DNA from 3 places in the Erwinia sp. BNK-24-b genome. Region 1 is predicted to be linked to each of the others. Evidence: predicted binding sites of a transcription regulator. Region 1 holds the regulator's gene; each other region holds the start of a gene.

What was found. Region 1 encodes Fur, which represses iron uptake genes when iron is present. Its sites were predicted from a motif close to ATAATAATGAGAACNACTATCAA; they were not measured.
Region 2: the regulator Fur is predicted to act here: its motif matches at 1,462-1,484, upstream of fes (enterochelin esterase).
Region 3: the regulator Fur is predicted to act here: its motif matches at 2,000-2,022, upstream of fepB (Fe2+-enterobactin ABC transporter substrate-binding protein).

The regions. Positions count from the first base shown of each region.
Region 1 covers NZ_CP179901.1:3,277,743-3,281,020, reverse strand. The annotation lists gene ACMGGR_RS14990 (beta-N-acetylhexosaminidase) at 1-1,246, shown strand, start outside; gene fur (ferric iron uptake transcriptional regulator) at 1,441-1,884, opposite strand; gene fldA (flavodoxin FldA) at 2,245-2,775, opposite strand; gene ybfE (LexA regulated protein) at 2,915-3,196, opposite strand.
Region 2 covers NZ_CP179901.1:1,505,329-1,508,606, forward strand. The annotation lists gene ACMGGR_RS06795 (MFS transporter) at 1-1,191, shown strand, start outside; gene fes (enterochelin esterase) at 1,531-2,769, shown strand; gene ACMGGR_RS06805 (MbtH family protein) at 2,756-2,968, shown strand; gene ACMGGR_RS06810 (enterobactin synthase subunit F) at 2,965-3,278, shown strand, end outside.
Region 3 covers NZ_CP179901.1:399,805-403,082, reverse strand. The annotation lists gene ACMGGR_RS01920 (TonB-dependent siderophore receptor) at 1-719, opposite strand, end outside; gene fepB (Fe2+-enterobactin ABC transporter substrate-binding protein) at 981-1,940, opposite strand; gene cgtA (Obg family GTPase CgtA) at 2,094-3,272, opposite strand.

The DNA.
Region 1 (3,278 bases):
GAAAAGAGCAGAAGCTTCAGAATACCGCCTGGTTGACCCCACTGATGATTCTAATACCACCTCGGTACAGCTTTACGATCGTACCAGCTATCTGAACCCTTGTTTGTCATCTTCTCTGCGCTTCACTGATAAGGTTATCAGTGAAATTCAGGCCATGCATCAAGAAGCCGGGCAGCCGCTGCAAACGTGGCACTTTGGCGGCGACGAAGCGAAAAACATTCGCCTGGGGGCCGGTTATTCAGACATAAATAAACCCGTTGCCGGCACTGGCCTTCTTGATATGAGTAAGGAAGACAAGCCGTGGGCAAAATCGCAGGTTTGCCAGGCAATGATCAAAGACGGCAAAGTAGCGGATCTTGAACATCTGCCCAGCTACTTTGCGCTGCAGGTTAGCCAGCAGGTTAAGCAACATGGTATCGACAAAATGCAGGCATGGCAGGATGGCCTGAAAGATGCCGAAAATGCCGACACGTTTGCCACTAAACGTGTTGCTGTTAATTTCTGGGATACGCTGTACTGGGGTGGTTTTGATTCGGCTAACGACTGGGCAAATAAAGGTTATGAGGTAATTATCTCCAGCCCTGACTACGTTTATATGGATTTTCCCTACGAGGTAAATCCACTGGAGCGCGGTTACTACTGGGGAACGCGGTTTAGCGACGAGCGTAAAATGTTTAGCTTCGCACCTGATAATCTACCGCAAAATGCCGAAACCTCTGTGGATCGCGATGGTAAAACCTTCACCGCGAAATCTGACAAAACCTGGCCTGGCGCTTATGGTCTGTCGGCCCAGCTCTGGAGCGAAACGTCACGTACCGATCGTCAAATGGAGTATATGATTTTCCCTCGCGTGGCTGCAGTGGCTGAAAGAGCCTGGCACCGCGCGGCCTGGGAGCTGGACTATAAGGCGGGTAAAGAGTTTATTGGCGGTGTTACCCAACATGTTGATCGGCAGGTGCTGCTGGAAGACTGGCAAATGTTCGCTAATCTGCTGGGGCAGCGTGAGCTGGCAAGGCTGGATAAAGCCGGCATTCATTATCGCCTGCCGGTTCCCGGTGCGCGAATTGCCGATGGTAAACTGGAAGCCAATATTGCGCTGCCGGGGTTAATCATTGAATATAGCGTGGATGAGGGGAAAAACTGGCGGCGCTACGAGGCAAATATGCAGCCAACGGTCGCTGGCAAAGTTATGGTCCGTTCTGTTAGTCCGGATGGAAAACGTTTCAGCCGTACAGAAACGCTCTGATATGCCCGGCTCACTTATGCGTTTGGGAAAATAGCAGGGCGCATTCTTTGTATCTAAAATACGGATTTTGCCAGATTGATCGTTCAGACCGCTGGCTGGCACTTTTTGCGGATCGATTGTGCTTTTTAACAAAAAGCCTGCCCTTGGGTTAAAAAAAAACCGGTGAGCGATCACCGGTTTTTTTGTATCAGGCATTATTTATCGTGCAGCGAGTCATCTTCACGGCAGTCGCCGGTGGCGCAGTGGCCATAAAGGTAGAGGCTGTGGTTGCTCAACTTGATACCGTGTTTGGTGGCGATATCACGCTGGCGAGATTCGATGGATTCATCTCTGAATTCGATCACTTTGCCGCAGTCCAGGCAGATAAGGTGGTCGTGATGATGCTGCTGCGTCAGTTCGAACACGGACTTGCCGCCTTCAAAGTTGTGACGGGTAACGATCCCTGCGTCATCAAACTGGTTCAGCACGCGGTAAACCGTGGCCAGACCAATCTCTTCGCCCATATCAATCAGGCGCTTATACAAGTCTTCCGCGCTGACGTGATGGCTCTCTGGCTCCTGAAGCACTTCCAGAATTTTTAGTCGAGGAAGCGTGACTTTCAGGCCGGCCTTCTTTAATGCGGTGTTGTTGTCAGTCATGCGGATATTGTCCTGTTACTTTACTGGTCACTAAATGGCTGAAAAGCCGTGAGCATCGGTCGACGCAAAAGCTGAGCGTCTCATTATAGAACTGATGCCTGGAAGAAACCACAGCAGAGATGCAAAACCATTGAGGGATGTAAGGATAAGATGTCGTTACGTCCGGAAAGCAAGCACCCATCTGTACCGGGTTAATATTCGTACATTCAACCTTTATCATCATTATGGTGAAAAGCGTTGCGTGAACGGAGCCGTACTATTGTACCGTTTTCCAGGCAAAAGTTACAAAAAAGTAGCTATCGATGCGATAGGAAAATGCGTTGGCCCGCACAAAATTGCCTGTTCGGCGGGCCGGGATCATCAGGCTTCGAGAATATCTTTCAGCTGAAGTTCTTCAGAAATCTGGTTTACCCACTTCTCGGTGCGCTCTTTGGTCAGTTCCGGCTGACGATCTTCATCAATGGCTAAGCCCAGGAAATGATTGTCGTCCGCCAGGCCTTTGGACGCTTCGAAGTGGTAACCTTCGGTTGGCCAGTGGCCCACGATGACCGCGCCGTTCGGTTCGATAATATCGCGGATAGTGCCCATCGCATCGCAGAAATATTCCGCGTAATCTTCCTGATCGCCACAGCCAAACAGCGCAACCAGCTTGCCGTTAAAGTCAATCTCTTCCAGCGTTGGGAAAAAGTCATCCCAGTCGCACTGCGCTTCGCCGTAGTACCAGGTTGGGATGCCCAGCAGCAAAATATCAAAGGCTTCAAGGTCTTCTTTGCTGCTTTTAGCGATATCATGAACTTCAGCCACCTCGTTACCGAGCTGCTTCTGGATCATTTTTGCAATGTTTTCCGTATTGCCCGTATCGCTGCCAAAGAAAATGCCTACGATTGCCATGACTTTAATAACCTCTTGAAACTTAATGATATGCGGCGGCTAGCCTGATGATGTAAACGGCAATAATAGCAGACAGCCACGGGAGGATAAACGGCTAATCCTCCCACATTTGTCGCTTTGTGCTTTGCCGCTGCGCCGCTCAGCGCGTTGGTTTGGCTAACTGCGCCATGAGCATCTCTTCAATCAGCTCGCTGCGGCTCATGTTGCGCTGCTCGGCGAGCTGGTTCAGGGCATCAACCGCGTCACTGTTCATTTTCAGCTCTACGCGCTTCAGCCCGCGCACTTTATCACGCTTAAGCTGGTTGCGTTTATTAATACGCAGCTGCTCATCACGCGTCAGCGGATTGGTTTTGGGTCGTCCCGGGCGACGCTCGTCTGCGAACAGATCGATCGTGGTGCGGTCCGTGTTTTCTTTTGCCATAGAATCGTGATACTGAAGGCTGGAGTTCTGATGGATTGGGCCATTAACATCGGCGACCGCAGTCGCCGACAAATTTTAGCGC
Region 2 (3,278 bases), 1.8 Mb from region 1:
GTCGCTTTCTGGCTGGCGCGCACCAGCTCCAGCTTTGGTTTTCAGATGCTTTCTATCGCGGTGGGCTGGCAGATCTACGCCATCACCGGTCGCGCTTTCGATCTTGGCTTAATCGGGCTGGCACAGTTTCTGCCTGCGGTGCTGCTGGCGCTGCCTGCCGGACACGTCGCCGACCAGTTCGATCGTCGTCTGGTCACGCTGCTGGGACAGTTAACCGAGCTGCTGGCCATTGCCGCGCTCGCTGTACTAACGCTGCTGCATCTCACCAACGAGCTGGTGATTCTGGGGTTGATTTTTATCCTGTCGATTGCCAGAACGCTGGAAGCGCCTTCGCTACAGTCCATGCTGCCTGCGCTGGTGCCGCCCGGCATCCTGGCGCGAGCGACGGCAGCTAATGCGGCCTCAATGCAAACGGCCTCGATGCTTGGCCCGGCGCTGGGCGGCTTTCTTTATGTTGCAGGGCCAGCAGCCGTCTACGTCACCACCGGCGTGCTTTATCTGATTTCCGTTGTGATGGTGAGCCGGCTGCGTTACGACCATGCGCCACCGCCGCGCCAGCCGGCTACCTTTGCCAGCGTCTTTGCTGGCGTCAAGTTTATCCGCAATCGGCCAGACGTACTTGGCGTAATCTCGCTGGATCTGTTTGCCGTATTGCTGGGCGGCGCTACGGCGCTGCTGCCCATTTTTGCCAAAGATATTCTGCATACCGGGCCGTGGGGATTAGGCTTGCTGCGCGGCGCGCCTGCAGTCGGCGGCCTGCTGGTGGGCTTTTGGCTTAGCCGTAATTCGCTTGAACGCAACGTTGGCCGCATTATGTTTGCTTCCGTGGCGGGTTTTGGCGCAGCCACGCTGGTTTTTGCCTTGTCGAAAGAGCTGTGGCTTTCGCTGCTGGCGCTGTTTGCGCTGGGCGGTTTCGATATGGTCAGCATGGTTATTCGCGGCGCGCTGGTACAGCTGGATACGCCAGACGAGATGCGAGGACGCGTCAGCGCGGTAAACTCTATTTTTATTAACACTTCTAACCAGCTCGGCGAATTCGAATCCGGCATGCTGGCTGCGTGGATGGGCGCGGCCCCGGCGGCAGCGCTGGGCGGTATCGGCACGCTGATAGTGGTGGGGCTATGGATGGCCTGGTTCCCTGGCCTGCGCCAGCGTCAGCGCCTGCACGATCCGGCTGCGGAGCAAAACTAACCCAGCAATAAACCTCGCACCGTCGGTGCGAGGTAAAGTGCCAGCCGTACTTTAACTTTTCTGCAATCCAGCGTCGCCAGCTATCAACGGCGCTTATCTTTTTTACTGCCCTTATTTTTTCCTTTCCTGTTTCTTAAGGTCGCCTTACCCCCTGCTTTACCGCTATTCAGGCCAGATCATAGCCGCCTTTCCTTGCTAATCCCTTGAATTTATATGGCTTATGTTAAAGCCGTCCGTGGCGCCAACTCACCGGTTCGTCACCTTTTCTTATTGCAAATGAAAATTATTATCAATAAAATTGACGCCGTTCCGGTTTTACCTCTTATATAAGGCAATGATATGGCTGGCAGTTTAGAAAGCGATCCTGTTGTAGCCTGGCCGCAAAAGCCTGGCCTGGTTTCGCCTTCAATCGTGACGGAGGGCGATATTTGCACCGTGACGTTTTACTGGCAGGACCCGGCCGGTGGGGAGCTGACTTCACCGGTTAAATGGGTCTGGATCTATATAACCGGCGTGACCGATCACCATCAGCCGCGCGCGCCGCAAAGCTTACAGCGTATTGACGGCAGCGACGTCTGGCAGTGGCAGGTTCGCCTGAACGCCAGCTGGCGCGGCAGCTACTGTTTGATTCCTTCCACCAGCGAAAACGACTTTTCCGCCGCCGCGCTGCAACAGCCGCCGGATCGCACGGCGCTGCGCGAAGGCTGGCGCAAATTGTTGCCGCAGGCCATTGCCGATCCGCTTAATCCCAACAGCTGGCAGGGGGGACGTGGTCATCCCGCCTCCGCGCTGCATTTACCGCAGGCACCCGCGCAGCCGGGCTGGGACAAAAATGAAACCGAATTTACCGCGCCTCGCTGCATCCAGTGGCAAAGCCAGCGCCTGGGCAATCAGCGCCGGGTATGGCTTTTCACCACCGGCGAAAGCCCGCAGCCGCTGCCGCTCGCCATTTTGCTGGACGGCAAATTCTGGGCAGAACAGATGCCGGTATGGCCAGCGCTACAGGCGGAAACCAACTGCGGCCATTTGCCGCCAGCGGTCTATCTGCTCATCGACGCGATTGATACGCAGCATCGCGGTCAGGAACTTACCTGTAATCCCGATTTCTGGCTGGCCGTCCAGGAAGAGCTGCTGCCGCTGCTGTCCACGCAGGTTAGCTGGCGCGACGATGCCACGACAACGGTGGTTGCCGGGCAGAGTTTTGGCGGCCTTTCCGCGCTTTACGCTGGCCTGCACTGGCCGCAGCGCTTCGGCTGCGTGCTGAGCCAGTCCGGCTCGTTCTGGTGGCCGCATCGTCAAAAGACGGGCGAACCTGGCTGGCTGGCAGAGCAGCTTACCAAAGGTTTAGGCAAGGGTAGCCCGCTGCGCATTTATCTGGAAGCTGGCCTGCGTGAGCCGGTTATTTTACGGGCTAATCAACATATTTATCCGCTACTGCAAAGGGCACATCCCTCGCTGCACTATCGCCTTTTCGACGGCGGGCACGATGCGCTTTGCTGGCGCGGCGGTTTGATCAACGGCCTGACCACGCTGTGGCAACCTTTTCACTTATCCGGAGTTTTCGATGGAACAGAGTAATCCTTTCGATCGCCCAGAGGGCCCGTTTTTCATTTTGCAAAACGGCAAGCGTTACAGCCTCTGGCCTGAACACTGTACGTTGCCGGCAGGCTGGCAGCGGGTGTATGGCCCGGCTACGCAGCAGACCTGCAACGACTGGCTGGCTGGCCGCTGGCAGAACCTGACCCCGGATTGCGCCGCAGCGGAGAAAACATCATGACTATTGAAACAGGCGAAACGCTGGTGAAGAAAATAAAACAGCAGGTAATGCCGCTGGTTGCCGCGCAGCCAGGCATCTGGATGGCGGAGCAGCTTTCGCCGCAGGTCAACGCCTGGAGCGTGGCGCACTACGTCGAGCTGAACGGCGAACTGAACGAGCCGCTGCTTTGTCAGGCGGTAGTCAGCGGCATGCAGGAGGCCGACACGCTCCGCATGCGTTTTGATGAGCAGGATGGCGTGCCGGTGCAGTGGGTTGATAACAACGCTGTTTTCGCCGCGCCGCGCTGTGTCGATCTCCGTCAGGAGGCCGA
Region 3 (3,278 bases), 1.9 Mb from region 1:
TGCGCGTCAGCCTGCGTCTTGCTCAGGTTGCCCCACAACGAGAAGGTAACGTCATCCCCTAACGGGCCGGTAAGGGAGAAGTTCGAGCGTTTGGTCGATCCTTCTGATTTATGCTCCGGCATATTCAGATAAGTGTTCCAGGAGCCGTGCCATTCGTTGCTGGTCTGTTTGGTAATGATATTGACCACGCCGCCCGCGGCACCGTTGCCATAACGCGCGGCGGCCGGGCCCCTGATGACTTCAATATGGTCAACCATCTCTGGCGGCACCCAGTTGGTATCGCCGCGCGTATCGCGTTCACCACGCCAGCCCAAACGTACCGAGTTGCGGCTGGCAACCGGCATGCCGTCAATCAGGATTAGGGTGTTTTCCGGGCCCATGCCGCGAATATCAATCTGGCGATTGTTGCCGCGCTGGCCGCTGGTGGAGTTGCCGGTCAGGTTAACGCCCGGCATGGTGCGGATGATTTCAGACAGATCGCGGGCAGGTGGTCGTTTTTTTATTTCGTCAGAGGTGATGGTAGAAACGCCCGGTGCCTGCAGGTTTTGCTGCTCCGCCGTTACCATCATGGTCGCGCCTTCCGTGTTGCTGGTCGTGCCGGAGGCCGCTTTTGCCGTCGCCGCCGCCGTGTTTTCCTGCGTGGTATCTGCCGCGCTCGCTGCCACGACCATGCCCAGTTCAAGTAAAATTGCTAGTGATAATCTTGATAGTCTTTTCAACGTTCTCATTCCCTGCCAATTCGCCCTGCCCGTATCCACAGTGGCAATTAGATGAATTCAAAGGCGGAAATACGTTGTTGTCCGCCCTGCCAGCGTTATCAAACGGCTCTGACGTTTGTCACCAGGCGGCAATACATTATTTTAAATGCAAACTATTATCAATTCGATTATGCATCGCATTCTTATTGAGGCAGCTGATTTTGAGAGGTGGCGCGTAAAGTAAAGGAATTGTGCCCCGGCTAACGCAGGGGCACGGACAGGCTATTTTGCGGAGAAAAGCTGTTCAAGACGAGTCAGCACGTTGCTGGCGCTATAGTAATCCAGACGAAAGCTGTCTTCGCCTAAGGTGTAAACCTGCTTAGCTTTAATTGCTGGTGAAGTTGCAAGCAGCGGCTCGGCCAGCAGCGCTTTGTTATCGTCAGCGGCGAACATCATTATGCTGTTGCCCGTCAGTCCGGTGACCAGGTTCTCTCCCGCGACAGGAATAATATCCCGTCGCTTAAGCCGCTGGCTGGCCTGTAATACGATAGCCGACGGCTCAGCCAGCGTGAAGCCAAGCGACTCCAGCAATTTTCCCTGGGCGGACTCGGGCGTCCAGAGGTTTACCAGATGAGCATGAGGATTATAAACCAGCGCGGAAACGGGCTGCGGCGGCAGCCTGAGCCTGGCCTTGACCTCTTTTTCACGCTGCGCATAGCTTTGAATCGACTTTTGCGCCTCGGCTTCTTTGCCTGTGGCCTGCGCAAGCACGCGCTCTACTTCCTGCCAGCTTTTATCGTCATAGTTGACAACCAGCGTCGGGGCCAGCGCGGCCAGACGGTCGTAAAACGGCAGCGCAGAGTCATTCCCTGTGGCGCTAACGATGATCAGATCGGGATTTTCTGCAGCTATCGCTTCAAGGTTTGGCTCGCCGCTGTAGAGCCGCTTAACGCCTTTTGCTACCGCAACTTTCCCCCACTGGCGGAAAAAGCCCTGGCCATCCGCAATACGATGGCCCGGCATGGTTGCGCCACTGGCAATGACCGGGGCATCTATCGCTAACAGCGAGCCGGTCAGCGTTACGCTGGTGGAGACAATGCGTTCAGGTTGTTGCTTAAGCACAATCTCGCCCTTGACGCTGGTGAGATGACGCGGCCAGCCTCCCTCGGCACGAGCCGGGCTAACAGAAAGGAGCGAAAGGGCAAAACAGATCAGGGAAAGCAGGCGAACATAAGCAGTCATTCTCAAAGCTCTTTCAATCAGGGCGAAGCGGTATGCCTCGCGCACCTCAGCAAGAGAGAATGATAATGATTATCTTTATTACCGGGAAGGAATAATTGCCGGTGGCGAAGGTTCGCCGCAAAAAACAGAGGCACCCTAAGGTGCCCCGCAAGATTAGCGCTGATAGATGATTTCGACGCCTTCGTCGTCTTCATCGTCCCAGTCTTCATCCCAGTCGTCATCTTCTTCTACCGCCGTTTCAGCTTCTTCCAGCTGTTGACGATGATAGTCGTCCCACATGAATTCCACTTTCTCCGGCTGCTTCTCTTCCACTTCCGCCTCTTTTGGATTGGCGTTCAGGAAGGACATTACGTCCCAGCATAGAGGCGTAACGCCGACGCGGTTGGCCGCAGAGATCAGATAATATTTATCCGTCCAGCCCAGCGCTTCGGCAATCGCCTTCGCACGGGATTCAGCTTCTTCCTGGTCCAGCAGGTCAACCTTGTTGAAAACCAGCCAGCGTGGCTTGTTAAACAGCTTCTCGCTGTATTTTTCCAGCTCGCCCAGGATGATACGGGCATTTTCTACCGGATCGGACTCGTCAATCGGTGCCAGGTCAATAGTGTGCAGCAGCACGCGGCAGCGCTCAAGGTGCTTAAGGAAGCGAATCCCCAGACCGGCACCGTCAGAAGCGCCTTCAATCAGGCCAGGAATATCGGCTACCACAAAGCTTTGCTCGCTATCCATACGCACCACGCCCAGGCTTGGCACCAGCGTGGTAAACGGATAGTCGGCGACTTTAGGCTTCGCAGCAGAAACGGCGCGAATAAAAGTAGATTTACCTGCGTTTGGCAGACCCAGCATACCGACATCGGCCAGCAGCATCAGCTCCAGCTGCAGGTCGCGCTTTTCGCCCGGCGTGCCCATCGTTTTCTGACGAGGCGTACGGTTAACGGAAGATTTAAAGCGGGTGTTGCCCAGGCCATGCCAGCCGCCTTTGGCGACCATGGTCTGCTGACCGTGCGTCATCATATCGCCCAGCGTTTCGCCGGTGCCCTGATCGATGATGCGGGTGCCAACAGGCACTTTAATAATAATGTCTTTGCCGCGTTTGCCGGTACAGTCACGGCTCTGGCCATTCTGGCCACGTTCAGCGCGGAAAGATTTTTCGAAACGGTAATCGATCAGGGTGTTCAGGTTTTCATCGGCCTGCATGTAGACGTCGCCGCCATCGCCGCCATCACCACCGTCCGGTCCGCCCCGGGGAATATATTTTTCACGACGGAAGCTGACGCAGCCATTGCCGCCATCGCCCGCAGCAACGAGGATCGTCGCTTCATCAACAAACTTCATGTTACT